DNA from 4 places in the Bradyrhizobium sp. BWA-3-5 genome. Region 1 is predicted to be linked to each of the others. Evidence: predicted binding sites of a transcription regulator. Region 1 holds the regulator's gene; each other region holds the start of a gene.
What was found. The regulator LexA, encoded in region 1, represses DNA repair genes until DNA is damaged. The targets are predictions, from matches to a motif close to TGTTCNNNNTGTGTTCNG.
Positions count from the first base shown of each region.

Region 2: the regulator LexA is predicted to act here: its motif matches at 3,551-3,568, upstream of RX331_RS36930 (helicase-related protein).
Region 3: the regulator LexA is predicted to act here: its motif matches at 2,497-2,514, upstream of uvrA (excinuclease ABC subunit UvrA).
Region 4: the regulator LexA is predicted to act here: its motif matches at 2,802-2,819, upstream of RX331_RS30935 (PA0069 family radical SAM protein).

Region 1 is NZ_CP136626.1:3,715,617-3,723,114, reverse strand. Features, by position in the region: gene RX331_RS17970 (S41 family peptidase) at 1-524, opposite strand, end outside; gene RX331_RS17965 (GNAT family N-acetyltransferase) at 798-1,280, shown strand; gene RX331_RS17960 (hypothetical protein) at 1,310-1,615, opposite strand; gene RX331_RS17955 (HAD family phosphatase) at 1,737-2,363, shown strand; gene glp (gephyrin-like molybdotransferase Glp) at 2,376-3,587, shown strand; gene lexA (transcriptional repressor LexA) at 3,790-4,491, shown strand; gene RX331_RS17940 (hypothetical protein) at 4,753-5,175, shown strand; gene RX331_RS17935 (hypothetical protein) at 5,313-5,483, shown strand; gene RX331_RS17930 (ComEC/Rec2 family competence protein) at 5,491-7,498, opposite strand, start outside.
Region 2 is NZ_CP136626.1:7,690,170-7,697,667, reverse strand. Features, by position in the region: gene RX331_RS36945 (RNA-directed DNA polymerase) at 1-1,293, opposite strand, end outside; gene rpmB (50S ribosomal protein L28) at 1,520-1,828, opposite strand; gene RX331_RS36935 (DUF3108 domain-containing protein) at 2,388-3,191, shown strand; gene RX331_RS36930 (helicase-related protein) at 3,758-7,186, shown strand; gene RX331_RS36925 (RNA-binding S4 domain-containing protein) at 7,200-7,469, shown strand.
Region 3 is NZ_CP136626.1:3,823,396-3,830,893, forward strand. Features, by position in the region: gene uvrA (excinuclease ABC subunit UvrA) at 1-2,407, opposite strand, end outside; gene RX331_RS18480 (outer membrane protein) at 2,661-3,389, opposite strand; gene RX331_RS18485 (outer membrane protein) at 3,616-4,371, opposite strand; gene RX331_RS18490 (single-stranded DNA-binding protein) at 4,868-5,356, shown strand; partial or broken gene RX331_RS18495 (DUF2306 domain-containing protein) at 5,502-5,901, shown strand; gene gyrA (DNA gyrase subunit A) at 6,106-7,498, shown strand, end outside.
Region 4 is NZ_CP136626.1:6,446,305-6,453,802, reverse strand. Features, by position in the region: gene RX331_RS30960 (serine hydrolase) at 1-109, shown strand, start outside; gene moaB (molybdenum cofactor biosynthesis protein B) at 317-880, shown strand; gene RX331_RS30950 (hypothetical protein) at 855-1,010, opposite strand; gene RX331_RS30945 (helix-turn-helix domain-containing GNAT family N-acetyltransferase) at 1,007-1,936, opposite strand; gene RX331_RS30940 (glycosyl transferase) at 2,079-2,651, opposite strand; gene RX331_RS30935 (PA0069 family radical SAM protein) at 2,841-4,001, shown strand; gene RX331_RS30930 (VOC family protein) at 4,047-4,496, shown strand; gene RX331_RS30925 (ribonuclease HII) at 4,578-5,363, shown strand; gene RX331_RS30920 (glycosyltransferase family 39 protein) at 5,445-6,953, shown strand; gene RX331_RS30915 (hypothetical protein) at 7,024-7,498, opposite strand, start outside.

The sequences.
Region 1 (7,498 bases):
CCCTTGCGCACGACCTTCAGCCGGATCTTGCTGTTAGCCGGGCCCTTCATCCGGCTCACCGCCTGTTCGAGGCTCATACCCTGAATCGCCTCGTCGTCGATCTGGGTGATAACGTCGCCCGACAGCACGCCCGCCTTTGCCGCCGGCGTATCGTCGATCGGCGTCACCACCTTGACGAGGCCGTCTTCCATCGTGACCTCGATGCCGAGCCCGCCGAACTCGCCATGGGTGGTCTCCTGCATGTCGCTCCAGCCTTTCTCATTCATGTAGCGCGAATGAGGATCGAGCGCGGAGATCATGCCGTTAATGGCGCCTTCCATCAGCTTGGAATCGTCCGGCTTTTCGACATAGCTGGTCTTGACCCGTTCGAACACGCTGCCGAACAGATTGAGCTGGTTGTAGGTGTCGGAACGGGCCGCGGCCTTTGCCGCCGCGACCAGATTGGCGCCCTGTGGTCCGGCCACGACAAGGGTCAGACACACACCCGTCACCGTGCCGAGAAGAAAGGCGAAATTCCTGCGCATATGGGGCGTCCCTTCCCTAACGGACGCCCACGATTCCCCTGAATCAGCGCCCCTGTCCCGGCACCGCCAACACACAATGGCTTTTTGGTCGGATCAAGGCATGCCCGCCCGGGGCAATACGGCCTCAAGGAGCCCTTATCGGCCTCGAATTGATCCGATTCACCCGAAACAGGAACATTTTCTCACCGAAAGCCGACCGCATTTGCTGAGTTTCCTAATCGAGTGCAAATGTAGGATCGACCCGGCCGGGTTCCGCGGTTCGAAGGGGCAGTCATGGCTGATAGCAACGAAGTGCAGATCGAACCTGCGCTGACCGCGACCGACGAGGTGCGCTCACTCGTCGGTGAGTTGGAGGCTGTGCTCTCCGCGGAGTACTCGCCTGAGCAGCGTCATGGCCTGACGCTCGACGCGATTTTTCAACCGGACGTCCGATTCTTCCTCGCAAGACTGCGCGGAGCGGCGGTTGGCTGCGGCGGCGTCTTCCTCTTTCCCGATTTCGCGGAGGTCAAGCGCATGTACGTGCGGCACACCGCGCGGGGACAGGGCGTTGCGGACGCCATCCTGGCCCGCATCGAAGCCGAGGTCCGCCATGCCGGCCTCACCGTGCTGCGTCTGGAGACGGGAGACCGGCAGATCGCGGCGATGCGGCTCTATGTACGAACGGGATTCCGGGAATGTCCGGCGTTCGGCGCCTATGCGAAGATGGCACCACAATCCATCGCGAGCAGCGTGTTCTTCGAGAAGCGGATCATATAGCCCGGCCATGCGGGCTTTAAGGACTTTGCTTACTTTGCCGCGCCTTCGGCGGATTTGGCCTTTGGCTTGCCGGGTGCCGGCGCCTTGGCGGCGCCTTTCGGCGGGGCGCTGTCGCCGCGCATCGTTCCCCAGGGATCGCTCTTCTGCTGCTGGGGAATGTTGCCGAGCGATCTCTGGTAGGCCCGCTCGGCGTCCTTCTCGGCCCTTATTTCGGCCGGCGTCTTGTCCTTGTCGGTCTCGCCGTAGGCGGGAGGACGGGCCTGCTGACCCCAGGCGGGACCAGCCAAGAATGCAATCACAACGGTCGCGCTCAAAATTCTGCCCACGATTTTCATGCCACCACTCCCTGTTTTGACCCAACGCTTAGCACAGCTCGCGGACCGGCTTAAATGCCGGATCGAGCGGAAATCAGTCCGAGCCGTTGCCCATGCCCAATCAGTTTTGTAAACGACTGCCATGAATTCGCCGCCAGCGCCCCACTCCGCCGACGTCCTGTTGTTCGACCTCGGCCGCGTCGTGCTCGATATCAGCTTCGACCGCGTGATGGCGTGCTGGGCAGGCCATGCGGGCTGCACGCCTGTTGACCTCGCCGCGCGCTTCATTGTCGACGACAGTTTCAAGCATCACGAGATCGGCCGGATCGACGACGCCGCGTTCTTCGCAAACCTGCGCCAGTCGCTCGGCATCACCATCACGGACGCCCAATTCCTGGAAGGCTGGAACGCGATCTTCACCGGCGAGATGCCCGGCATTGCCCCGCTTCTCGCCGGTGCGGCGCGGCGCCTGCCGCTCTATGCCTTTTCCAATACCAATCCGGCCCATGTCGCGCATTTCTCGCGGGCCTATACTGATGTCCTCAGCCACTTCCGCGAGATCTTCCTGTCCTCGAGCATCGGTTTGCGCAAACCCGACGCCGAAGCCTATGATCATGTGATAAAAGCGATCGGCGTGCCGGCCTCGCGGATCCTGTTCTTCGACGATTCAGCCGCCAATATCGAAGGCGCGCGGGCGCGCGGCCTTTCTGCCATCCACGTGACATCGACGGATGACGTGGCAAGGGCACTGACCGCACTTGGAATTTAGGGAGGTCTGCCCGTGGCCTTGATGCCGGTTGCCGATGCATTGTCCGCGATCCTTGATGGCGCCGATCCCCTGCCCGAGGAAATGGTCGCGCTGGACGCCGCCCATCACCGCGTGCTGGCGCGCGACGTCGCGGCGCGGCGGACCCAGCCGCCTGAGGCGATGTCGGCGATGGACGGCTATGCGGTGCGCGCAACGGATGCCGCCGATCTCTCCGCCCGGCTCAAAGTGATCGGCGAGGTCGCCGCTGGCCGCCCGTTCGAACGGAAGGTCGGCCGCGGCGAAGCGGTGCGAATTTTCACCGGCGGCGTCATCCCAGACGGCGCCGACGCCGTCATCATCCAGGAAGACACGGCTGTCGACGGCGATCATATCACCATCACCGAAGCCGCCGTCCCCGGGCGGCATATCCGCGCCGCCGGCGTCGATTTCCGTGAGGGTGACGTGCTGCTGAAGCGCGGGCGCCGCCTCTCCGACCGCGACCTGTCGCTCGCCGCCGGCATGAACTATCCGGAAGTCGCCGTGCACCGCCGCCCGAAAGTGGCCGTGCTGGGCACAGGCGACGAGTTGGTCATGCCCGGCACGATCCCCGGCCCCGGCCAGATCGTCTACTCCAACGGCTATGGCTTGCGCGCGCTGGCGCGGGCGGAGGGCGCCGAGGTCGTCGATCTCGGCCTGGCCGCCGACACCGTTGCCGCCACCACGGAAGGTATCCGCCGTGCCAACGAGTCCAACGCGGATGTCCTGATTACCATGGGCGGGGCGTCCGTCGGGGACCATGACCTCGTCAAGCAGTCGCTCGAAGCCGAAGGGACGACCATGGCCTTTTGGCGGATCGCGATGCGGCCGGGCAAGCCGATGATGCATGGCAGGCTCGGCTCGATGCGGGTGATCGGCCTGCCCGGCAATCCCGTCTCTTCCTATGTCTGCGGATTCCTGTTCCTGGTGCCGCTGATTCGCGCTTTATCGGGCCGCGACCACGTCCATCACGTCAGGGAAGGCGCCGTTTTGGGCCGCGACCTCGCCGCCAACGACCAGCGCGAAGATTATCTTCGCGCCCGCCTGGAAGAGCACGAGGACGGCACGCTGACGGCCGTGCCGGTCACCCACCAGGACTCCTCACTGCTCGGGAATCTCGCTGCGGCACGGGCACTTGTGATACGTCCGCCATTCGCGCCGGCCGCCGTGAAGGGGTCGCGTTGCGAGCTTCTGCGCCTGCCGGAATGACGCGCCGAACGGCGCATCCGGCCGCTATCGCCAATGCGTTCACCTGAAATTAAGTGGTTGCGGAACACATATCGAACATATAGTGTCCGTTCATGATTTGTTTCGAGCGCTAGTGTCTCTGGTTGGGAGTTTGGGGACTCCGGCGATCTGGGCGCTGAAATTCGAGACCGAACGACGATACCAAACCGGGGGATTGCTCGCGATGCTTACGCGCAAACAGTATGAGCTACTGCGTTTCATCAATGAACGGCTGAAAGAGGCCGGCGTGCCGCCCTCCTTCGACGAGATGAAGGACGCGCTCGACCTGCGCTCGAAGTCCGGAATCCACCGCCTGATTACGGCGCTGGAGGAGCGCGGCTTCATCCGCCGCCTGCCCAACCGCGCCCGCGCCATCGAAGTCATCAAGCTGCCGGAGCTTGCGACAGCCGGCAACGGCCGCCGCGGCTTCACGCCAAGCGTTATTGAAGGCACGCTCGGCAAGCGCACCTCAAGCCCGCCTGTTGCCGAGGACGACGGCAATCGTCCGGTCGCCGTGCCCGTGATGGGCCGGATCGCCGCCGGCACGCCGATCGAGGCGCTGCAGACCCGCAGCCATACGATCAGCGTGCCGCCTGACATGCTCGGCTCCGGCGAACATTACGCGCTCGAAGTGCGCGGCGATTCCATGGTCGATGCCGGCATTCTCGACGGCGACATGGCGCTGATCCAGCGCAACGAGACCGCCGACACCGGCGATATCGTGGTGGCGCTGATCGACGAGGAGGAAGCCACGCTAAAGCGTTTCCGCCGCCGCGGCGCCTCGATCGCGCTCGAGCCGGCCAACGCCGCCTATGAAGTCCGCATCCTGCCGCCCAACCGGGTCCGAATCCAGGGCAAGCTGATCGGGCTGTACCGCAAATACTGATCTTTAAATATTGGTCTGTCGGTTGGCGTACATGACGACAACGACATCCAGCCCCGGCCATCGGCCGGGGTTTTTTGCTGCGTGAAGGAACAAAGCCCCGTTATCGCGCTTGTGATTTTGATCGCAGTCAGGCCAGTCGCAGAATTTGTCCCGAACCAAGAAAAGCTTCTGCCAAGTCCACTTGCGATAAAATCCACTGCGATAGAGGCCTGTGCCTCCTTCCAGACACGGGTCAGCTATCTCAAACGAGGGAGCCATCCGATGTGTGACTATAGCCTGCACGCCGTGGCGACGCGCCCTGCCCGGGTCGGCGAGACGCTTGTTACCACAACCTTCCGCGGTACTTCGACCCGCGGCTTTGCGTCAGAGCGCGAACCAGCAGTGGCGGTCTGCATGCTTCCCGGCACCGAACTGGCGTTCGCCGAGGACGTCAGATACGATAACCGCTGGATCTGGACGCGAACCACCGAGTGGCGGGTCGGCAAGTTCAATCAGATCGAGCCCGAAGTGGCCGACCGTCACCATGACGCGATCGAATTTCCCGATGGCAGCCATGTGCTGGTGACGCAGCTTTGCGAAGGCCAGCGGGCGACCGTGCTGCAATTGCCGGTGGTCCAGACCGGCGGCGAGCGCGCCCCGAAAGCCGTCGAAGCGCCTCCGGCCGCTTCTATCGTGACCGGCTAAACGCCGCGCATGTAATCCGCCGGTTCAAACCGGCGGATTACGTGATATATTGCCTGGAAAATCGGCGCCGAGGGCAGTCGGTGGTCAACAAGATTACATGGCAAAGAGCCGGACGCGTCACTGCACCGGGGCGGTACATGTTCCGCTATGGCTGGCTCACCGTCACCGCGGACGATCTCGCGATCTGGCAGCAATTCCCCGACGCCTCGTTCACGTTGGTCAACCTGCCTTCGCAGCCTGACGCGCCGGAGGAGTTTCACCTCGGCGCGTTCGAGATACCGGTCGCTCCTCCGCACGACGATCGCTGAACTCAATTTATTCTTCCGCCTGAAGGTCCGCCTCGGCCGGCGTCGCATCGACGGCCCGCGCCGGCACGCGCGGCGCCAGCACGGTGGCGTCCGGCTCGCGCTCCTCAGCTACGGCCGGCGACCACGGCCGGTCGATCCCGCGCGGCTTGACCGCCTCGACGACAAAGCCTTCCCTGCCTCGCCCTAGCGCCATCGCGCCCTGGCGCCGCAATCGCTCGCCGTCGATCACGGAAGCGCTGCAGGCGGCCGGCGCCTGCCGCAGCGTCACGATCAGCGCCGTGCGCTCGCAATCATCCGCAAACGCTTCCGGCCTGAACGCCTGCGCGACCAGCGGGCCGCCCGCAGACGGCACCACGCAGCCGAGGTCGTCGCAGGACACGCCTGAGGTGAGCGTGGCATCGGTTGCGTTGCGCGCATCGGCATCCGCCGCCAGCCACTCCTTCAGCAGGAACGTATCCTTCGAGCCCTTCACCGCGTGCATCAGATGCAGCCGGCCGTCCTGGCCGCGGACGCCGACATGGCGGCCGTCCGCAGAGATCAGAATATCCGGTGGCGTCACCCGCGCCGCCCACATCGCCGCCAGCACCACCAGCGCGGCGCCCGACCAGCGCAGCGGCGTGCGCAGCAGGCCGAGCAGGATGATGCCAATACTCGCCGCGATCAGCGGGCCGATGCCGAAGGCCGGAATGCGGCCAACCGCGCCGGGCAATGCCGCGACCCATTGCGTGACCGCAATCATCCAGTCGATGCCAAAACCCATGATCGCCCAGAACAGCCCATCGAAGCCGAACGGCATGGCGACGAGGCCGAGCAGGCCCGCCGGCATCACGACCGCCGACACCACCGGCATCGCCGCGAGGTTGGCGATCACGCCATAGGGCGTCACCCGGTGGAAGTGAAAGGCCGCGTAAGGCATGGTCGCAAGCCCCGCCACCAGGGAGGCCAGCAGCAGCATGGTGAACTCGCGGCCGCCCCACAGCGCGGCCCGCGCGGTCGCGTTGTTGTCGGGCGCGGCGAACAGGCGCGGCATGCCGATCTGCACCAGCGCCACCAGGCCCAGCGTGGCGGCAAACGACATCTGGAAGCTCGGATGCACCAGCGCCTCCGGCGCCACCGCCAGCACGATCAAGGCGGCGACCGCGAGCGTGCGGAAGGTGATGGCGCGGCGGTCGACCATGACCGCGATCAGCACCACGGCGGTCATGAAGAACGACCTTTGCGTCGCGACCTCGGCGCCCGAGAGCAGGAGGTAGAACGCGGCGGCAGCGAGCGCGGCGGCCGCCGCCCATTTCTTGATGGCGTAGCCGACCGTGAGCACCGGAAACAGCGCCAGCAGCGCCCGCACCGCAAAGAACACGACGCCGGCGACGACAGCCATGTGGTAGCCGGAGATCGACAGCACATGGCCGAGGCCGGAGATGAACATCGCATCGTTCACCGGCGGCGAGATCGCATCGCGCCGCCCGGTGAGCAGCGCGGTTGCGATCGCGCGTTTGTCGCCTTCCAGCGTGGTCCTGATCCGCGCATCGATCGCGTCCCGCAGGCCCTGCATGAAGGCGGAATAGCGCAGGCGCAGCCCGCCGCCCTCCGGCGGCTCGGCCGTCTTGATCGCGCCCATCACGAAGCCGGAGGCGCCGATGCCGGCGAAAAACATGTCGCGGCTGAAATCATAGCTGCCCGGCCGCACCGGCCCGAGCGGCGGCAACAGCCGCGCCTTCAGCTCGACAAAACTGCCGACATCAGGCGCCGCGCCTTTCTTCACCGACAGCCGCACGCGCTCCAGCTTCAAAGTTCCCCGCGCGCTTTCCATGGTGACGACGCGCAGCACAAAACGGTCGGTGCGCTCGCGGATGTCGCGGGTTTCGACAAAGCCGGTCAGCGACACCGAGAACATCGGCCGCGCCAGCACGCCATGCGCCACCCGCGCCGTCTTCCAGGTGGCGACCGCAAAGCCGGCCGCGACGGCTGCGATCATCACCGCAGCGGGAAAGAACTTCTGCCGCCGCAACAGGACC
Region 2 (7,498 bases), 3.9 Mb from region 1:
CTTCGTCAGCGCCTTGTGGTCGATCTCAAGGCAGCCCCTGACGAATAGTTCTAGTAGCCAAACTTGGATGGTGGGAACAGAGCCGGCCGCGCCGACCTCTAACAACTGAAGAACCTTAGCTTTTTGATCCACGCTAAGCTCAATGCCTGCGTTGTGGAGTGCATCCACCAGCAAGACAAACTCTTTTACGAAGGGCAATAGCTCATCAAATCGCTCAAGAAGAAGTTCGATCGCCTCAGCATTTTCAGTAAGGCGAAGCCCCAAAAAAATCAGCCTAATTTTGCCGAAGTCCCAGTGGTCCTCATCTAATTCCTCTTCGAGCATCTCGACCAAATTTAGGGCTCGAATTGCTTCAACTTCCGTCTCATCTGGCTCTTCGTCAAAATACAATGAGTGAGTCAGCGATTCGATAGCTGCCTGTCCGGCTTTATCGAAAACGTCATCCTGCTGATCGAAAAGAACTTCTTCAAATTCCTTGACACTCCATACTTTCGTTTTTTGGTTATTCAGCGAAAGCCCTTCTGTGGTGGCGAGATGCTCGGCAAGGAAAGCGAGAGCCACATATGGCGTTTGGTCGGCTTTCAGAAAGAGGCGGTAATCATCGACAAAGCGAGTGAAAACTATCCCTTCGTCCGCAAGTGCACTGTCTGCATCGCTTAGAATGGCCTCTGCAATTATTCTGGAGGCGCTGCCACCGACGGGAATACCGTACGATTGCTTGCCGCGTATTCTCTTGATGAGTTTCTCGATGAACGATTTGATGCCCTTCCGATCGGTCGCGACGTCTAGAATATTCTCGATTCGATGGAAATAAATCCGCTGATAGAAGTCTGCGATATCGGTCGCCACAATATAAACGAAAGCGTTCTGCTGTATTTGATCGCGTTGCCATTGTAGCCAATCTTTGTATGAGCGCTGCTCTACAAACAGAGATGCGTCAGCCTTGGTGCCGTCAAATCGATATCCAAACGGGCCGAATTCATCGATGGGCCGTTTTATGTTCTCAACGTCTGATCCTACTTCGATGGCAGCGGCAGTGAAAAGCAACGTCTCAAGCAATGGAAGTTGATGGACAATTCGAAATCCCCAACGGCTTTTTGGCGCGATGGTTTCTATCGCTTGCGCAGGTTCAAAAGTTTCAAGATCGAGTGCGCTTAGCTCTGCGGCGATTTCCGTCTTCTGTTCGACCAGGAAGGCAGTTTCGATTGGATGCGGGAAGACATCGGTATCTCCAAAAGTGGAGATGTGTTCAATTGCTCTTTCTATCGATCCGATGGACAGACGAGTTGCCATGCGTGCCTACTCATTGAGAGGTCTCAGCCAGTTTAAAGGTCGGAACCGCGTCGAGTTGTTATCGGTTCAATTATACCATGTTCGAGTTACCGGCACTGCTTTTGCGTGTGGTTTCACCGTTAGCTACAATAGAGTTGTCCGCTAGGCTTGCCGAGCTTTACCAACAAAAACGGCCGGGTCTTCCGACCCGGCCGCTGCAAACTCAATCCGCCGATGTTGCTTTGGCTCAACTCGCCTTCTTCACGGGCGCGGGCTTGCCGACCTTCTTCTCGATCGCGCGCTTCAGGTCGAGGGCGCGGGGGGAGAGGACGTCGGCCTTGGCCTTGAGCAGGTAGGCGTCGAGGCCGCCATTGTGGTCGACGCTCTTGAGCGCGTTGGTCGAGACGCGCAGGCGCACGTTGCGGCCGAGCGCGTCCGAGATGAAGGTGACGTTGGTCAGGTTCGGCAGGAAGCGCCGCTTGGTCTTGATGTTCGAGTGGCTCACCTTGTGGCCCACCTGGGGGCCCTTGGCCGTCAGTTCGCAGCGCCGGGACATTTTCCAAAATCCTCTTCCATCCCCGCCAAAGCCAAGCGTGTCACGCGGCCAGCGCGCGGGGGTCCAAAATCGCGTCCATTTCCAGGAACCGCGGGTGTATAGGGGGAGATGGCCGCCGGGTCAAGGTTGTTGGGGCGGCTTTGGTCCTCGTGCAGAGGTTCCAAGCCTCTGTTTTTGGCGCGTTTTCTTCAGCGCGAACCGGAAGGCGCCCCACGGATCAAGTCCGAGGGCGTGCTGCGTTAGAAAACGCGATTTGTATCGTCCGCTGTAACGGCTGGTTTACTAGGGCTTCCAGTCACTTAAGGGACCATATAAAGGGCGCAATCCGCGCCGACACCATGGCTTTCGAGAGAGTGCCGCGACCCAAGCCATCCCGCCCGCTCGCGGGTAGCCAGCAGAGGTCGGAATTGCGTGGTTATCGCGAAACACGCGTTGTTTGCCGGATATTTCTGCCTAAATGAACATCAACACGCGCCGACCCCGGGACTTTTCATTGGTGACCACGCCTCGCGCCGCCTCTCCCCCCGCGCTCTCTTCAAGGCTCGGGCTCGTTTTCTGCCTGTTCGCCGGGGCGCTTCTGGCGCTCGTGCCGCAAGGCGCCTCCGCGCAGGGGCGGCTGGATGCGCAATATGAGGCGACGCTGGCCGGCATTCCGGTCGGCAAGGGCGCCTGGACCATTGAAATCGGCGACGACACGTTTGCCGCATCCGCCAAGGGCGGCACCGCGGGGCTTTTGAAGGCATTTTCCGGCGGCAGCGGCTCGGGCGCGAGCGTCGGCCGCATCGTGAACGGTGCGCTGGTGGCGAGCAATTATACCGCGACGACCACCACGCAGAAAAAATCCGAGACCATTCGGATGTCGCTGGCGAACGGCAACGTGAAGGAATTCTCGTTCGACCCGGTACCGCCTGTCGATCCCGACCGCATTCCCGTCACCGACGCGCACCGCAAGGGCGTGCTCGATCCGATGACCGGCTCGATGCTGCGCGTGCCTGGCAATGGCGAGGTGCTGTCGCCGGATTCCTGCCGCACCGGCGCAGGCATCTTCGACGGCCGCCTGCGCTACGACCTCAAGCTCGACTACAAGCGCATGGAAACGGTGAAGGCCGAGCGCGGCTATCACGGGCCGGCGCTGGTCTGCGCCATCTATTTCACCCCGGTCGCCGGCTACATCCCCGATCGCCCCGTCATCAAATACCTCGCTGCCGAACGCCGCATCGAAATCGCCTTCGTGCCGATCGCGGGAACCCGCATCCTGGTTCCGTTCCGGATGAGCATTCCGACCCCGCTGGGCCTTGCGATGCTGGAGGCGACGTCGTTCGTGACATCAGCGGCGCCGCCAAGGGTGGCGAAGACGAATTGAGCCTTGAGAGTAAACCTCGCCCCGCCCTTCGCGGGGAGAGGTCGGCGCGAAGCGCCGGGTGAGGGGCTGTCTCCACGCTCACAGTTCGCGGAGAGAGCCCCTCACCCCAACCCTCTCCCCGCGGAAGAGCGGGGCGAGGGAGCGCAGGGGCGCCCGAGGCAGAACCCGATGCAACCAGCATGAATCATGTTGACTCCGGACCACTTCTGATTCGACTCACGTCTTTAAGAAATCGAGCCCAAAACCGCCGCTTGTGGAGCCCGCGCAAACTTGATCTAGTGCCTCCCTGTGCGCTTCAGCGCGAGATGTTGCGGTGAACGTATCAGGTTTCGGGAGGAGTCAGCGATTCGGACGCGATTCGTTCCAGACTCGTTCCAGAGCTTAAGCCGCGACCGCATCACCGTCGCAAAGTGAAACAGAATGGCGGAATTGACGCCGGACGACCACATCCGTCATCGCGAGCGAAGCGAAGCAATCCATTGCGCGGCATAACGGATGGATGGATTGCTTCGTCGATTTGCTCCTCGCAATGACGCCGGCACTGGACTAAGAAAAACCTGCACCAAATGGCTTTCTCTCCTTCCTCGTTCGCCTCCGAACGCGCGCCCGGCGCGGGTGTCACCGCCGTGCTCGGGCCGACCAATACCGGCAAGACGCACCTCGCCATCGAGCGCATGCTGGGGCATTCGTCCGGCGTGATCGGCCTGCCGCTGCGGCTTCTGGCGCGCGAGGTCTACAACAAGATCGTGGACCGCTCAGGCGTCGAGAGCGTCGCGCTCGTCACCGGCGAGGAGAAGATCAAGCCGAAGGCACCGCGCTATTGGGTCTCGACCGTCGAGGCGATGCCGCGCGATCTCGACGTGTCATTCCTCGCCGTCGATGAGATCCAGATCGCCGCGGATCTCGAGCGCGGGCATGTCTTTACCGACCGTATCCTGCATCGCCGTGGCCGCGACGAGACGCTGCTGCTGGGCGCCGCGACGATGCGCCCGATCATCGAGCGGCTGTTGCCCGGCGCCTCCATCATCACGCGGCCCCGGCTGTCGCAGCTTGAATTCGCCGGCGACCGTAAGATCACCCGCCAGCCGCGCCGAACGGCCATCGTCGCGTTCTCGGCCGATGAAGTCTATGCGATTGCGGAATTGATCCGCCGCCAGCACGGCGGCGCGGCCGTCGTGCTCGGTTCGCTCAGCCCACGCACACGCAACGCGCAGGTCGCGATGTTCCAGAACGGCGACGTCGATTATCTCGTCGCCACCGATGCTGTCGGCATGGGCCTCAACCTCGACGTCGATCACGTCGCGTTCGCTTCCGATCGCAAGTATGACGGCTATCAGTTCCGGCGGCTGACGCCGGCCGAGTTCGCGCAGATCGCGGGCCGCGCCGGGCGCGCCACCCGCAACGGCACTTTCGGCACCACAGGCCGCTGCGCGCCGTTCGAGCCGGAACTGGTGAACGCGCTGCAGAACCACACATTTGACAGCGTCAAAATGCTGCAGTGGCGGAATTCGAAGCTCGATTTCTCCTCGCTTGGCAGCCTGCAGGTCTCGCTGGCGCTGCCGCCGGGGCATGAGGTTTTGACCCGCGCGCCGGTCGCCGAAGACCAGCGCGTGCTCGATCACGCCGCCCGCGACGGCGAGGTGAGGGACATGGCCCACGGGCCGGCCGCCGTGGAGCGGCTGTGGGACGCCTGCGCGATCCCGGATTATCGCAAGATCGCCCCCGCCGCCCATGCCGAGCTGGTGACCACGCTTTATGCATTCCTGATGAAAAAGGGACGCATCCCTGACGCGTGGTTCGCCGCCCAGGTCGACCAGGCCGACCGCGTCACCGGCGATATCGACACGCTATCGGGCCGGATTGCGCAAATCCGCACCTGGACCTTCGTCGCCAACCGCCCGGACTGGCTGGCCGACCCCGACCACTGGCAGGGGATCACTCGTGAGGTGGAAAATAAATTATCCGATGCGCTGCATGAACGCCTAACGGAGCGTTTCGTTGACCGGCGGACCAGTGTATTGATGCGCCGCCTGCGGGAGAACTCAGTTTTGAATACGGAAATTGGCAAGACCGGCGAAGTGATTGTTGAGGGCCACACGATCGGCCGGCTCGATGGATTTACCTTTGCGCCAGACGTGGCGGAGGCGGGATCGGACGCGAAGGCGCTACAGGCCGCCGCGAGCCAGGTGCTGGCGAGCGAGATCGACGCGCGCGCGGCAAAGCTTGCCGCTGCTCCCGATGACCAGTTCGTGCTGACCTCTGACGGTACCATCCGCTGGACCGGCGATGCCGTGGCAAAGCTCGTTGCGGCTGACGACGCGCTGCATCCGCGTATCAGGATCATCTCCGACGAGCGGCTCTCGGGCGCGCCGCGCGAGGCCGTGCAGACGCGGCTCGATCTCTGGCTCAAGACGCATATCGAAAAGCTGCTCGGCCCGCTGTTCGGCCTGTCGAAGGCCGAGGACATCACCGGCATCGGCCGCGGCATCGCGTTCCAGCTCGTCGAGGCGCTTGGCGTGCTGGAGCGTAGCAAGATCGCGAGCGAGATGAAGGATCTCGATCAGACCTCGCGCGCGACCTTGCGAAAATACGGCGTGCGCTTCGGCGCCTACCACATCTATTTCCCCGCGCTGCTCAAGCCCGCAGCGCGTGCGCTGGCGTCGCTGCTGTGGGCCGAGAAGCAGGACAATGTCGACATGTCCGCGCTCTCTGGCGCGCAGCATCTGGCGAGCTCCGGCCGGACATCGTTTCCGATCGACAAGGCGCTGCATCGCGATGCCTATCGCGTGCTCGGTTATCGCCAGTGCGGCGAGCGCGCTGTGCGCGTCGATATTCTGGAGCGTCTCGCCGATCTCATCCGTCCCGCGCTGGCCTGGCGCGAGACCTCGCCGGGCGAGAAGCCCGCTGGCGCGTTCGACGGCCGCGGCTTCGTGGTGACGCAGGCGATGACCTCGCTGACGGGATCGGCCGGCGAGGATTTTGCCTCGATCCTGCGCGCGCTCGGCTATCGTATGGACCGCCGCCCGCCATTGCCGCCGAAGCCGGTGGAAGTGGTGGAGACGGTCGCCGCCGAGACGCCGCCAGTCGAGGCGAGCGCCCAGGCAACGGCCGAAACGCCGGCCGAGGAAGTCGCCGCTGAGCTGCCTGTTTCCGGCGATCCTGCGCCGTCGTCATCGCTGCTCCCGGAAGTCACGCCCTTCGCGCAGGTAGCCGAAAAGGCTACTGCGCCTGAAGTCACGCCGGCGGAAGCCGCGATCCTGGATGCGCCGCCGGAGCAGGAGACGCCGGAAGCCGTCAGCGCTGCGGAAGCTGAAGCCGAGCCTGCGACTGCGAGCGAAGCGCCGGCCGAAGGCGCTGCCGCAGTGGCCGCGCCCACGGAGGCTGCCGCAGAGGCCAAGCCCGAAGCAGAAGCGAAGGCTGAAACACCCGCCGAGCCGCAGCTCGTCGAGGTCTGGCGGCCCGGCGGACGATCCGACGAGCGTCGCCCGCATCACGATCGCAACCGTCAGCGCCATCACGGCCGCGCCGCGGAAGGCGCGCAGACTGCCGAAGGCGAGGGCGCGCAGCGCCACCGCCGCGGCCGTCGCCACGGCGATTTCAGAAAACCGCGCGAGGGAGCGCCTGGCGAAGCCGCAAGCGTGCCTGCCGCTGAGGGCGCAGCAGCACCGGCCGAGGCGCGTCAGCAAACACGTCAGGACCGTCCGCCGCGCGAGCGCTTCGAGGGCAAGGGCCGCGACCGCGACGAGCGGCGCGACAAATTCGATCGCAACAAGGGCGACCGCAAGGGCGGACGCGACAAGGGTGATCGCGAGCGTGGCGGCCGTGACTTCGGCGGACGCGACAAGGGCGGCCGCGATAAGCGCGACTCCGGCCCCTCGCATCGGCAATGGGCGACCAGCGCGAGCCCGCGCGAGCGCGATCGCGTCGCCGATCCGAACTCGCCGTTCGCAAAGCTCGCGGCGCTGAAAGAACAGCTCGCCGGCCGCAAGGAATAACCAAGAGGGTTGATTGGAGCGGCAGCGTCTCGACAAATGGCTGTGGCATGCGCGGGTGGTGAAGGCCCGCACCTCCGCTGCCGCGCTCGTCGAGGCCGGCCATGTCCGCATCAACGGCGTGCGCGAGAAGGCGCCGGGACACTCGGTGAAGGTCGGCGATGTCCTCACCATCGGGCTCGATCGCGGCGTGCGCATCCTCAAGGTGGTGGCTTTTTCCGAGCGGCGGGGCGATGCGGTAGCCGCGCGCGTGCTCTATGACGAATTGCACAGCGGCAAGCCGTAACTATCTGCAAAAGGCTGGCACGGAAGGCT
Region 3 (7,498 bases), 110 kb from region 1:
CCTTGCAGGTGTCGCAAGTGACGTAGACATCGGGCAGAAAGTGCATCTCGATCTTGATGACACCGTCGCCCTGGCAGGCCTCGCAGCGGCCGCCCTTGACGTTGAAGGAGAAGCGGCCGGGCTCGTAGCCGCGCGCCTTGGCTTCCGGCAGGCCGGCGAACCATTCGCGGATCGGCGTGAAGGCGCCGGTGTAGGTCGCCGGGTTCGAGCGCGGAGTGCGGCCGATCGGCGACTGGTCGATGTCGATGATCTTGTCGATGTGCTCCAGCCCCTCGATGCGATCGTGCGGCGCGGCGCCTTCGCTGGCATTGTTGAGCTTGCGGGCGATGGCGCGGTAGAGCGTATCGATCAAGAGCGTCGACTTGCCGCCGCCGGAAACGCCGGTGACGCAGGTAAACAGCCCGAGCGGAATTTCCGCCGAGACGTTTTTCAGATTGTTGCCGCGGGCGTTGACGACTTTGATGGTCCGCCGGTGGTTCGGCGGCCGGCGCTCGGGAATCGGCACCGACAATTCGCCGGTGAGGTATTTGCCGGTCAGCGATTTCGGATTCTTCATGATATCGGCGGGCGTGCCCTGCGCGACGATGTGGCCGCCATGCATGCCGGCGCCGGGGCCGATGTCGAGCACGTAGTCGGCGAGGCGAATGGCGTCCTCGTCATGCTCGACCACGATCACGGTGTTGCCGAGGTCGCGCAGCCGCTTCAGCGTCTCCAATAGCCGCGCATTGTCGCGCTGGTGCAGGCCGATCGAGGGCTCGTCCAGCACGTAGAGCACGCCCGTCAGCCCCGAGCCGATCTGAGAGGCCAGGCGGATGCGCTGGCTTTCGCCGCCGGAGAGGGTACCGGAGGAGCGCGAGAGCGTCAGATAGTTCAGCCCGACGTCGAGCAGGAAGGACAGCCGCTCGCGGATCTCCTTCAAGACGCGCCCGGCGATCTCGTTCTGCTGCGCGTTTAACGCCTTCGGCACGCTCTCGAACCATTCGCCGGCACGCTTCACCGACAGTTCGGAAATCTCGCCGATATGCTTGCCGCCGATCTTGACGCAGAGCGCCTCCGGCTTGAGGCGGTGGCCACAGCACGCCGCGCAGGGAATGTCGGAGAAATATTTGGCGAGCTCCTCGCGCGCCCACTCGCTCTCGGTCTCGCGGTAGCGGCGCTCGAGATTGGTAATGACGCCCTCGAACGGTTTTTTGGTGTCGTAGGAGCGGACGCCGTCCTCGTAGGAGAACTTGATCTCGTCGTCGCCGGAGCCATGCAGCAGCGCGGCTTGCGTCTTCTTCGGCAGGTCCTTCCACTTGGTGTCGAGCGTGAACTTGTAGAATTTTCCCAGCGCGGTCAGCGTCTGGATGTAATAGGGCGAGGACGATTTGGCCCAGGGCGCGATCGCGCCCTTGCGCAAGGTCACCTCCTTGTCGGGGATGACGAGGTCCTCGTCGATATGCTGCTCGACGCCGAGGCCGCCGCAGGCCGGGCAGGCGCCATAGGGATTGTTGAACGAGAACAGCCGCGGCTCGATCTCGGGGATCGTGAAGCCCGATACCGGACAGGCGAATTTCTCCGAGAACAGGATGCGCTCGGGCCCGCTCTTGTCGTGGATCTTGGCGGTCTTCTTGTCGGACTTCTTCTCTTCCGTCGCCGCCGGCGCGTCGGCATATTCGATCACTGCAAGACCTTCGGCGAGCTTCAGCGCGGTCTCAAAGCTTTCGGCAAGACGCTGGCCGAGATCGGGACGCACCACGATGCGGTCGACGACCACATCGATGTCGTGCGGGAATTTCTTGTCGAGAACGGGCGCGTCCGACAGCTCATGAAAAGTGCCGTCGATCTTGACGCGCTGAAAGCCCTTCTTGAGCCATTCGGCGAGCTCCTTCTTGTACTCGCCCTTGCGGCCGCGCACGACGGGCGCCAGCAGATAGAGGCGGGTGCCTTCGGGCAGCGCCAGCACGCGGTCGACCATCTGCGAGACCACCTGGCTTTCGATCGGCAGTCCCGTGGCTGGCGAATAGGGCACGCCGACGCGCGCCCATAAGAGGCGCATATAGTCGTAGATCTCGGTGACGGTACCGACAGTGGAGCGCGGATTCTTCGACGTCGTCTTCTGTTCGATCGAGATCGCTGGCGACAGGCCGTCGATCTGGTCGACGTCCGGCTTCTGCATCATCTCCAGGAACTGGCGCGCATAAGCCGAGAGCGATTCGACATAGCGGCGCTGGCCCTCGGCATAGATGGTATCGAAGGCGAGCGAAGATTTGCCGGAGCCTGAGAGGCCGGTGAACACGACGAGCTTGTCGCGGGGAATCTCGAGATCGACGTTCTTGAGATTATGCTCGCGCGCTCCGCGAATGGTGATCGCACGCGATGCGGAGCCGGCGGTCTGTTGGCGCTTCGCCCTTAGCACTTCATCCATATCGGCATTTCCAGGCGCGCAGGTCGCGCACCAAGTTGGGCGCGCATGGCCAGGCAGGAAACCGGGATCAGGCGCCGATGATTGAAAGTCGGAACATAGGAAGAACGGTAAGAAATTTCCAGTGCCGCGCGCGAATCATCAACGGATTGTTTTGTGCCATCAATATTTTGGCAGCAGTCGTCAGCAGGAACGCATAAAAAAGGCCGGCGCAAGGCCGGCCTTTTCCCAGTCGGGAACTCTCCTGATGCAGAGATCAGTAGCTGCCGAACTTGTAGTTGATGCGAGCGGTGAGGAGGTCAGCGTCCTGCTTGATGTCATCGTTGCGGGTGTTGATGCCACCGATAACGCTGCGGAAGTTGTAGTTGTTGGTGCCCATGAACAGGTGGTTATACTCGACGCCGAATGACCAGTTCGGCGCGAAGGCGTATTCGACGCCGGCACCAACCGTGCCACCCCAGCGGGTCTCCTCGGCGCGGTCGATCACGACGCCGGCGAACACACCTTCGTAGCGGTTGTCGGTGACCGCAGCACCACCCTTGACGTAGAACAGGACGTTGTTGGCGGCGTAGCCAACCTGGCCGGTGAACAGACCGAATGCGTCGATCTTGGTGTGGTTGCTGGAGAGCGGCGCAAAGGTGTTCGAACCGTTGAAGTCGGCCCAGTTGCCCTGCGCTTCGATGCCGAACACCCAGTTTCCGGTCTGCCATCGATAGCCGATCTGACCACCGACCGTGCCGCCATCGGCGTCATGGCAGCCCAAGGAAGTCGGTGCCACCGGAATGCCGAGGACTGCGGTGTTGGTCGAACAGTTGTGGCTCGTGCCCCATCCGCCGTTCGCGCCGATGTAGAAGCCGCTCCAGTTATACGCTGCAACTGCCATCGGTGGCGCTTTGGTGTAGGGCCGCGCGGCAAGATCGGCGGCGATCGCGGGCGCCATCCCAAGCGCGATCAAGCCAGTGGTCGTCAGCAGAATCTTTTTCACTTTTCTTTTCCTTTCGCGGCTCTCGAACGCAACTCCCTCAGCCGTCAATTTGAGGTTGCTCCTGCGTATAGCCGAGGCCGCGCCGGATTCCTGTCTCCCAAAAACCACATCCGCGGCAAATGTAGGTAATATGCAACCGTTGCGGGTAGTGATGGAACCCAATTACAACCAAGCAAAAAGGCCGGCGTAACGCCGGCCTTTTCGTATTCCCGAGTACTGCAGCAGGTCAGTATTTCGCGATAACAGGGCCACCCCAGCGGTAGTTCACACGAACTGTGACGAGATCGACATCCTGGCGGATGCGGTCAGTGCCGAAGAAGACGCCAGCCGCTGTGGTGAAGTCGTGGCTGCGGTCCTGCATGAACAGGTGGTTGTATTCAACGCCGGCCGACCAGTTGGGGGCAAAGCCGAATTCGAGGCCCGCACCGACCGCTGCACCCCAGCGGGTGTCGTCACCAGTGGTGGCAACCACGAAACCCGTGGCAGCATCACGGATGCGGAAGCGATCCGCTGTAACGGCCGCACCGCCCTTGACGTAGAACAAAACGTTATTCGCGGCCCAACCGATCTGGCCCGTGATCAGGCCGAAGGCGTCGATGCGCGACTCGTTGCGGAGTGTCGGATCGAACAGGCTGACATTGCTGCCCCTGAAGTCGGCCCAGTTGCCCTGGCCTTCCAGACCGAACACCCAGGTGCCGGTCTGCCAGCGATAACCGAGCTGGCCGCCGGCGGTGCCGCCGGTTGCATCGTGGCAGCCTTCGGGGAAGGCAACGATGGGGCCCAGGCCGGCGTCGGTGAGATCCCAGCACTTGCGGCTCGAGCCCCAGCCGCCGTTGGCACCGATGTAGAAGCCGCTCCAGTCATAGACCGCGGCGATCGCAGGCGGCGGCGCCTTGGTGTAAGGGCGCGCAGCCAGGTCGGCGGCCGCTGCGGGCGCAGCGAACGCGATAAGAGCAACTGTACCTAACCAAACCTTCTTCATGGCTATCTCCAGATTGCACGCTTCCGTTGGTCCCGAAGCGTTTCCCCAAGGGCGCGAGCGCCGCGCCGGTGGGTTGTATTTATCGTGACTCGCTCAGAAATGGCGTCTCCGAAATGACACACAGGAAAACCAAGTGTAATGGAACCAAGATAATGATTTGTTAGAGAAAATTGGAACTTTGGCGGGAACTTTCGGGGTTCCATTTCGAGTTCATTTCGGTTCCCCGTGGGTTCCCGTGGTTCGCTCCGAGGTTGCGTCGTTGTGTTCCGAACGGACAAGTGGAACAAAGCTGGAACATTCGCGTGGCCGATGCTATATGTGGATAACCGCCGGCTTGCGAAGGGATCGCGGGGTCAGCGGGGCCTGCGAGCGTATAGGGTCGGCCCGAAAGGTCCGAGAAGCGGACGCGGAAGTCAGACAAGCGACAGGTCAAGAAATTGAAACGGCCGCGGCCGGAGCAGTGATTTTTGCCGGCGATATCGAGTGGAGAGCTGTGATGGCGGGAAGTGTGAACAAGGTGATTCTGGTCGGCAACCTCGGCAAGGATCCGGAAATCCGGCGGACCCAGGACGGGCGGCCGGTCGCCAATCTGAGCATTGCAACGTCCGAGACCTGGCGCGACAAGGCGACCGGCGAGCGCAAGGAAAAGACCGAGTGGCACCGCGTCGTGATCTTCAATGAGGGCCTCTGCAAGGTCGCCGAGCAGTATCTGAAAAAGGGCGCCAAGGTTTACATCGAGGGCGCGCTGCAGACGCGCAAATGGACCGACCAGAGCGGCGTCGAGAAATACTCGACCGAGGTCGTGCTGCAGGGCTTCAACTCGACGCTGACCATGCTCGACGGCCGCGGCGGCGGTGGGGGAGGCGGCTTCGGCTCCGACGATGCCGGCGATTTCGGCTCCAGCGGCCCGGCTAGCTCCGCGCCCCGGCGGGCCGTCGCGGCGGGCAGCCGCAACAGCGACATGGACGACGACATCCCATTCTAAATCTATCGCTGTTTACCGCGCTGAACAGCATCATCCGAGGCGCCGCGAAGCGGCGTCTTGAAGGATGCAGGCGCGCTGCGATCTGCCGCGCGCCAGTGATTAACTGCGCCCCGTCTCGATCGCCAACTCGAGATGGAGCGCCGCCATGAGCCTCGCACCGCTGCTGGAGGCCCCCGGAACGATCCCGCTGCACGCCTTCGCCGCCATCGCGGCGTTCGCGCTCGGCATTGTGCAGTTCGCCGCCCCAAAGGGAACGCTGCCGCACAGGACGCTCGGCCTGGATCTGGGTGATGCTGATGGCAGCGGTTGCGATCAGTTCGCTCTGGATCCACGAGATCCGCCTGGTCGGGCCGTTCAGTCCGATCCATATCCTGTCGGTCTTCGTGCCGGTCATGCTGGCGCTGGCGGTGCTACATGCGCGCCGGCACAATGTCAGCGGCCACAAGAAGGCGATGACGTCGATCTTCTTCGGCGCGCTGATCATCGCCGGCGCGTTCACCTTCCTGCCCGGGCGGATCATGCATGCGGTAGTTTTCGGCTCCTGAGATGGAGGTAATGAGACACCGTTCCGATCCGGTTATTGCGGTCCGGAAATGGCTATCTCGGCAGCCTCCGGAAAATCGTCTCGCGATGCGTTAAGTCCATGAAAAAACGAGCGGAAAAACAGCTTCGCCCGAAGGCTCCGGGGTGGTGATCGGGCCTTCGATGCGCTATATGATTCCCGACTGAGAACTGACTGGATTCCCCCTTTGGCCGATAACGAAGACGACAAGCCCGGCGAGCCGCCGGAGCCCTCCGACATCCGTCCCGTTTCCATCCTCGACGAGATGAAGCGCTCCTACCTCGATTACGCCATGAGCGTGATCGTGGCGCGCGCGCTGCCGGATGCGCGCGACGGCCTCAAGCCCGTGCACCGCCGCATTCTCTATTCGATGCATGAGCAGGGACACACGCCGGACAAGAAATACGTCAAGTCCGCGCGCGTCGTCGGTGATGTGATCGGTAAATATCATCCGCACGGCGATCAATCGATCTACGACGCGATGGTGCGGATGGCGCAGGATTTTTCCATGCGCGTACCGCTGATCGACGGGCAGGGCAATTTCGGCTCGATCGACGGCGATCCTCCGGCGGCTTATCGATATACCGAAGCGCGCCTGACCCGGTCGGCGCAGGAAGTGATCGGCGATATCAACGAAGAGACGGTCGACTTCCAGCCGAACTATGACAATTCCGAGAAGGAACCGTCGGTTCTACCCGCCAAGTTCCCGAATCTTCTGGTCAATGGCGCCGGCGGCATCGCGGTCGGCATGGCAACCAACATCCCGCCGCACAATCTCGGCGAGGTCATCGATGCCTGCGTCGCGCTGATCGACAATCCAGCGCTCACGATCGACGATCTCATCAACATCGTGCCCGGCCCGGATTTCCCGACCGGCGGCATTATTCTCGGCCGTCAGGGCATCCGTTCCGCCTATCATCTCGGCCGTGGCTCGATCGTGATGCGCGGAAAGGTCACGATCGATACGGTCCGCAAGGACCGCGAAGCGATCATCATCACCGAAATTCCCTACCAGGTGAACAAGGCGACGATGGTCGAGCGCATTGCCGATCTGGTGAAAGAGAAAAAGATCGAGGGCATTGGCGACCTCCGCGATGAGTCCGACCGCGACGGCTATCGCGTCGTCATCGAGCTGAAGCGCGAAACCGTGCCCGATGTAGTGCTCAACCAGCTCTATCGGTTCACGCCGTTGCAGGCGAATTTCCCCGCCAACATGCTGGCGTTGGATTCCGGTCGTCCGCAGACGATGACCCTGAAGGACCTACTCACCATCTTCGTCGCCTTCCGCGAGCAGGTGGTGACCCGGCGGACCAAGTTCCGGCTCAACAAGGCGCGTGACCGCGCCCATATCCTGGTCGGCCTTGCGATCGCGGTCGCCAATATCGACGAAATGATCCGCGTTATCAGAACCTCGCCAGATCCGAACACCGCGCGCGATACGCTGATGTCGCGCGACTGGCCGGCGCGGGACGTCGAGGCGATGATCACGCTGATCGACGATCCGAGGCACCGCATCAACGCCGATGGTACGATCCGGCTGTCGATGGAGCAGGCCAAGGCCATCCTCGACCTGCGGCTCC
Region 4 (7,498 bases), 2.7 Mb from region 1:
CGTTGATCCGACCTCTAAGGTCGTCATGGTGCACACTGCAATTGAGGACCCGGTACATCGAGGCGAACCATGGGCTCTATGGTCGGCACTGGTCGATCAGCTTGGCTGATAATAGCTCGGGACAAGCTCGACATCGACCGCTTCGGGTCATCTGCAGCCGTCCCCGGCCGGTCAGGGCCATGTCTGCCCCGGCAAGCGGACAATCGCGGATTTATGAGTACACGCCCTAGCTCCCGGCCATCCACTTCTATACTTTTGAGATAGTTTGAAGACGTGGATGCCCGCACAAGATCGGGCATGACGGAAAGAGGCGATGATGTCCTCCATCGACGAGACAAAACAATTCGTGCCGCTCAACATCGCGGTGCTGACCATCTCGGACACGCGCTCGCTGGCCGATGACAAATCGGGCGCCACGCTGGCCGACCGCCTCACCGCGGCAGGCCATCATCTTGCCGCACGCCAGATCGTTACCGACGACGTGGAGGCGATCCGGGCCATCGCCAGGCGATGGATCGCCGATGCCGGCATTGACGCGATCATCACCACCGGCGGCACCGGCTTCACCGGCCGCGACGTCACACCGGAGGCGATCGAGCCGCTGTTCGAAAAGCGGATGGATGGCTTTTCCATCGCCTTCCACATGCTGAGCCATGCCAAGATCGGCGCCTCGACGGTGCAGAGCCGCGCCACCGCGGGCGTTGCCGGTGCGACCTTCATCTTCTGCCTGCCGGGGTCGCCGGGCGCCTGCCGCGATGCCTGGGACGGCATTTTGGGTGCCCAGCTCGACTACCGCACGCGGCCCTGCAATTTCGTCGAAATCATGCCGCGGCTGGACGAGCATCTGCGCCGGCCTAAAGCACAAGGCGCTTCAGCCTGATCAAGAGCGCCCATAGCGCACCGGCGATGTCGCCATAGGCCTCCGTGCGCAACTGATGGGCGCGCGCGATGTGGAAGTCGATGATGGCTGGCGTCACGCGCCGCGGGCTGTCGCGACGCGCCGGCTTCACAGCTTCATTTCCCAGGTCTCGCCGACCAGATCGACGCCGAAGCTATGGTGCGGCTCTTCCTTGACGCGATGGAAGCCCGCCGCCTGATAGATGCCGCGCGCGGCGACAAGGATGCTTTGCGTCCACAGCGTCATTTCCTTGTAGCCCTTTTCGCGCGCTCCGCGGATGCACTGCTCGACCAGCGCGCGGCCGACGCCAAGCCCGCGCGCTTTTTTCTCTACCAAGAGCAGCCGCAGCTTGGCGACCTCATCGCTGCCCTTCACCAGGAAGATCGAACCGAGCGGCTCACCGCCGGCTTCGGCGATCCAGCAATGCTCGCGCGCAGGATCAAAGTTCCTGATGAACTGCGCGCAGATCTCGGCGACCAGCGCCTCGTAGCTGATGTCCCAGCCATATTCTTCGGCATAGGCCCTTGCCTGGCTCGAGATCACCCAGCCGATGTCGCCGGGCCGATGGCTGCGCAAGAGAAAGGCGGCTGGCTTCCCCGTCGGGCGCTCCAGCGTCTGTTCGATAGTCGTCATGGCGCGGACGATGGCGGCGCGCTGATCGCTGTCCAGCGCGGTGAGCAGGCTTCCAACTTCCTCGTTTGTCAGGCGCTCGAGCTCGGCCTGGGCGGAGCGGCCCTTCGCGGTCAAGGAGAGCTCGTTGACGCGGCCGTCGTCCTTCGAGGGCTTTCGCGCCACGATCTGGCGGCGCTGCAGCCCCTGCAGCGTGCGGCTCAGGAAGCCGGGATCGAGGCCGAGGTCGCGGGTAAGGTCGGTGGCGGTGCAGGCCGGGCGATGCCTGATCTCGTACATGATGCGCGCTTCCTGCAGCGTGAACGGGCTGTGCAGCAGCTTCGGCTCGATGATGCCGAGCTTGCGGGTGTAGAAGCGGTTGAAGGCGCGAACGGCCGCGATTTCTTGTTCGGAATTTTTCTGCAACATCGGGTACCTCGATATTTGCCATTGTCAAGGATATATTTGACTTTGGCAAGTATATTCGCGAGGCAAAGGCGCGCCGGGCATGCCGTTCTACTGTGTATGGGGTTGTTTTCGATATTTGGGTCCGGGACCTGCGGCCGCCGCTTCAGGCGACGACCATGATCCGGCTACGCAGCTGGGTGCGTGAAGCGCGGCCGAGCTGGCGGAGCAGCCGCGTCTCGGGGCGGCGGGAGTTGACGCCATGGCCGCCAAGCCGCTCATAGTGATCGCGTGCGATCAAGAGCCCCTGTTCCGCCGACGGTCCCGCGATCATCCGGCCGACGAATTTGAAGGCGTCGCGAATCCCTGTGTTGGTGTAGGGCGAGCGGGCATAGCGAAAGACGCCCGCGCGCGGCCGGCCGCTGAGTGAGACGTTCTGGATGAATTGCGTGGTCTCGTCGATCCAGCCGCTGTCGAGCACCGCGCCGGGATGCAGGAACATCAGCCACGGCGCGCGCGCCGCCCGCGCCCCAGCGGCCAGCGCCGCAGCGCGTGTTCCCTCGAAGCTTAGGAAGCGGCAGCCGGCAACGTCGGCCACCCGCTCGATCACGCCATTGCCGGCCCGGTCGACCAGCAGCACTTCGGAGATGACGCCGGCGGCAGCTCCCGGCACCAGCGCCGCCAGTGTTGCAACGGCGGTCTGCTCTACCCCATCGGTCGGAATGATTACGCTCAACATCATTGAGGCTTCGATGGCTCAAACGGAGAAACCTGCGCACTGTTATCACCTTGTCACAATCAAAACAGCCGTTTGCGTGCAGCTTTTTGCGGCAGATGGGGCAGGCCGTCTTCTCGGAGCGACCGTTTCGGTGTGAACTGCCTTCTATGATGTTCTTGATTTGTTCTGATTGCGTGCTATCTTTGGAACATGAGCCGAGCATCCTCTCATGCCCTCAAGCGCCCGCCGGTTACCCCGCCCTCCGAACCGGCGGGCGCGACACCCTTTCCCGAGCTTGCGGTCGCGATCGACCGTCAGCGGCGGCGCGGCCGCGGCGCGCAATCCAATGCGAGCGGCCGGTTCGAGGCCGAAGCCCGCGTCGCCTTCGACGATGGCTGGCAGAGTCTCGACGAACTGCCGCCGTTCAAGACGACGGTGTCGCTGGACACCTCGCGCAAGGTCATCACCCGCAACGACTCGCCCGATATCGGCTTCGACCGGTCGATCAATCCGTATCGCGGCTGTGAGCATGGCTGCGTCTATTGCTTCGCGCGGCCGACCCACGCCTTCCTCGGACTGTCGCCCGGGCTGGATTTCGAATCCAAGCTGCTTGCCAAGCCGGACGCACCCGAACTTCTGGAGAAGGAGCTGGCGGCGCCCGGCTACGAGCCACGGATGATCGCGATCGGCACCAACACCGATCCCTATCAGCCGATCGAGCGCGAATACAAGATCATGCGCGGCATTCTCGAAGTGCTGGATAAAGCCGGCCATCCCGTCGGCATCGTGACGAAGTCGGCGCTGGTGACGCGCGATATCGACATTCTGCAGCGAATGGCGAAGCGCAATCTGGCCAAGGTCGCGATCTCGGTGACGACGCTCGATCCCAAGCTGGCGCGCACCATGGAGCCGCGCGCCTCGACGCCGCCAAAGCGGCTGGAGGCGCTCAGGCAATTGTCGGCGGCCGGCATCCCCGCGACCGTGATGGTCGCGCCCGTAATCCCTGCGCTGAATGATTCCGAGATCGAGCGGATTCTCGATGCCGCGGCCCATGCCGGCGTGAAAGAGGCAAGCTACGTGCTGCTGCGGCTGCCGCTGGAAGTGCGCGACCTCTTCCGCGAGTGGCTGATGGCGAACTATCCGGACCGCTACCGCCACGTCTTCACGCTGATCCGCGACATGCGCGGTGGGCGCGACTACGACTCGCAATGGGGAACGCGGATGAAGGGCACCGGGCCGATGGCCTGGATGATCGGGAGGCGGTTCGAGATCGCCTGCGAAAAGCTTGGGCTCAACAAGCGGCGCTCGAAACTGACGACCGATCACTTCATCAAGCCCAAGCGCAGCGGGCAGCAACTGAGTTTGTTCTAGGGCGTTGTCGCCATTGCTCCCTGCAATGACGGATGGAGAGTAAGCATGAGTCCAGGCAGGCCAACCCCGCGCTTCACGGTCATCACGCTCGGTGTCAGCGATATCCGCGCCAGCATCGCCTTTTATGAAGCGCTCGGCTTTGTCAGAAAGATGCGCGCCACCGGGGAGGCCGTGGCCTTCTTCGATACCGGCGGCACGGTGATCGCGCTGTTCCCGTGGGACCAACTCGCTGCCGACGCCAGGCTGCCGGACCAGCCCCGGCCGACGACGTTTCGCGGCTCGACGCTCGCCTGGAATTGCAGTTCGACCCAGGAGGTCGACGCTGTTCTCGACTTCGCCGTCTCCTGCGGCGCGACGCTGCTGAAGCCCGCACACAAGACCGACTACGGCGGCTACTCCGGCTACTTTGGCGATCCCGACAATCATCCTTGGGAAGTCGTGGTCGCGCCGGGCATTGAAGTCGGCGACGACCGGCGGGTTCATCTGGCGGATTGAGCGACGGACAAGACTGAATAACGGGAATTACGCCGAGTTCCCGGTTGCGCGCGGCGGCGCGCTGGCGCACGAATCCCGGCCATGATTCGGGACAAGTCCGCCAAGAAAACCGACGGAAAATCAGGCAAGCAGGCCGGCAAGGAGAAGGCCGATCTGCCGAAGGGCGTGATCGCGGTCGCGCCGCCGAGCTTCCGCCGCGAACGGGCGCTGATCAAGCGCGGCGTCTGGCCGATCGCCGGCTGCGACGAGGCCGGGCGCGGTCCGCTGGCCGGGCCCGTGGTGGCGGCCGCCGTCATCCTTGATCCGAAACGAGTCCCCAAGGGCATCGACGATTCCAAGCGGCTCACCGCCGAGCGCCGCGAGGAACTGTTCGAGGAGATCTGCGCCACCTCGTCCTTTGCCGTCGCCTTTGCCTCGCCGGCGCGGATCGACCGCGACAATATCTTGCGCGCTTCGCTCTGGGCGCTGGCGCGCTCGGTGCGCGCCTTACCGGAAATGCCCAAGCACGTGTTCGTCGACGGCCGCGACAAGATCGATGCGCCGTGCGACTGCGAGGCGGTGATCGGTGGCGATGGCATTGTCATGTCGATCGCCGCCGCCTCGATCATCGCCAAGGTGACGCGCGACCGCCTGATGAGCGCGCTGGCGCTGGATTGCCCGGGCTACGGCTTTGAAACCCACAAGGGCTACGCGGTGCCGGAACATCGCGAGGCGCTGGACCGACTAGGCCCCAGCGTCCACCACCGCCGCTTCTTCGCGCCTGTCATCGCCGCGCGGCTGAAGCATTTCCCTGAAGCGGTCGAGGTCGAGCCTGATCTCTTCACGGTGGATGCGGAGAGCGCTTCCGATATCTCCGCCACGATCTAAGAGCGGTTGCCTCCGCGGCGCCTGCGCTCTATCAAACGTGTTGGGGGATAGGGCCGCCAGGCCCGGGCATTCGGACGGTTCATGCGTTTCACCTCGCTCGTTGTCGAATTGATCCGCGCCCGGCCGCGGCTGGTGGTCTGGATTGTGGTGCTGGTGCAGGCGGCATTGTGGCTGGTCCTGCCGATGCTGCTGTATCGCAGCCCGCCCGGCGATCTCGCGACCGTGCTGGCCTTCGGCCGTGAATACCAGGTCGGGACCTGGCTCGGACCACCGCTGGCGTTCTGGCTCGCCGACATCGCCTACCGCGCCGCCGGCAACACCATGTTCGGTGTCTACCTGCTCGCGCAGGTTTGCGCCGTCGTCACCTTCTGGGTCTACTACCAGCTTGCCCGCGCCATCGTCGGCGGGCAGCAGGCGGTGCTCGCCGTCCTGCTCTCGATGACGATCGTGGCGTTCAGTTCGCCCGGCGTCGAATTCGGTCCCTTGGTGCTGGCGCGTCCGCTCTGGGCGCTGCTGCTGCTGCATTCCTGGCAATTGATCGGCCAGAACCGGCGCAACGCGTGGTTCGCCTGGTCGATCGAGGCCGGGCTGCTGTTGCTGACCACGCCCGCCGCCATCGGCCTGTTGCTGCTCCTCGTGGGATTTGCCGCCGCGACCGAACGGGGTCGGCGCGTGCTGATGTCGCTCGATCCGCTCTATGCGCTCCTGGTCATCGTCGTCCTGGTGCTGCCCTATTTGATCTGGCTGCTTCGCGCCGACGCATTGGCGATGCCGCCGTGGCCCGCTCTCGCCGATCTTGCCGCGCGCGCCATGCAGTGGGGCTGGCTGCTCGGCGGTCTCGTGCTGGCGATGGCGGCGATCGTGCTCTTGGTGATCCTCAATTCCGGCTTCTTCGCCGGTAGCGCCGGGGAAGCGCCGATCATCTACCGGCCGCCGGTCGACCCCTTGGCGCGCGACTTCGTCTTCTTCTTCGCACTCGCGCCGGCGCTGTTCGGCAGCCTGATCGCGGGGTTCTTCAATTTCGATCGTATTGTCGGCGGTGCCGGCGTCGCCTTGCTGATGTCCGGGCTTGCCGTGATCGTTGCGACCGGCGACCTGATCCATTTGCGGCGCCAGCGTCTACTGCGGACAGTGTGGGCGGTCGCCATTATCGCGCCCGCCGTGGTTATGATCGCGGCGACGGCATTCCTGCCGTGGACCGGCGCTAACGAAGTCTCGACGTCGCTGCCGGCCAAGGCGATCGCGCAATTCTTTGGTGACAATTTCGAACGGCGGACCAATCAGCGGCTGCGCGCGGTGGCCGGCGATCCGCAACTCGCCAGCTTCATTGCGATGAGCCGCGGCCGCCCGCATCTATTGCTCGATGCCACGCCGGAACGGACGCCCTGGCTGTCGGTTGCGAAATTCAACGAGACCGGCGGCGTCGTGGTCTGGCGCGCCTCCGATACGTCAGGCGCGCCGCCGCCCGAAATCGCGCAGCGCTTTCCGGGCCTCGTGCCGGAAGTGCCGCGCGCCTTCGAATGGCTGGTGAACGGCCGTCAGCCGCTGCTGCGCATCGGCTGGGCCATCGTGCGGCCGAAGGCGCAATAGGCTCATCCCCTCGCGGGGATGAGGAAGAACCTGGTTGTGCCGAGATCTTCGCGATGGTGCTTCTCTAAAATCAGATTCCATATTTGGCGTAGAAAGCATCGATCGGTGCGCTCACGCGAAAGGCGGGAAGTGGGAAGGCCTCCCAAAGCCTGTTTGCATTCAGCCGATCGAGGTTGCGAAACAGGGCCTGCCGCAGTGGCGGCTTTACATTGCCATCGCGATCCAGAAATTGTCCCCACCATGCCATGCCCTGAAATCGGGCCGCGCCTTCTATCACCTCGCGTGATTGGACGTAATCTTCCGGATATAGCCGCCGGTAGGCTTCCGTGCCGTAAAGCCACGAGCGGCCTTCGACATGCCTCGCCGCCGGAAAGCGTTGCTTGATGTAGGCGAACATGGCTCCAAGCTCGCGCCGCCGTGTTTCGATTCTGGTCCTGCTCAGGGATCCCCGGGTATCGCGATTGTAAAAGTGAGGACGTACGATCCCGGTTTCGTCGTCGGCCTCGAACTCGAAGCAACCGAAGACGTGTTCCTGAGGCCCGGCT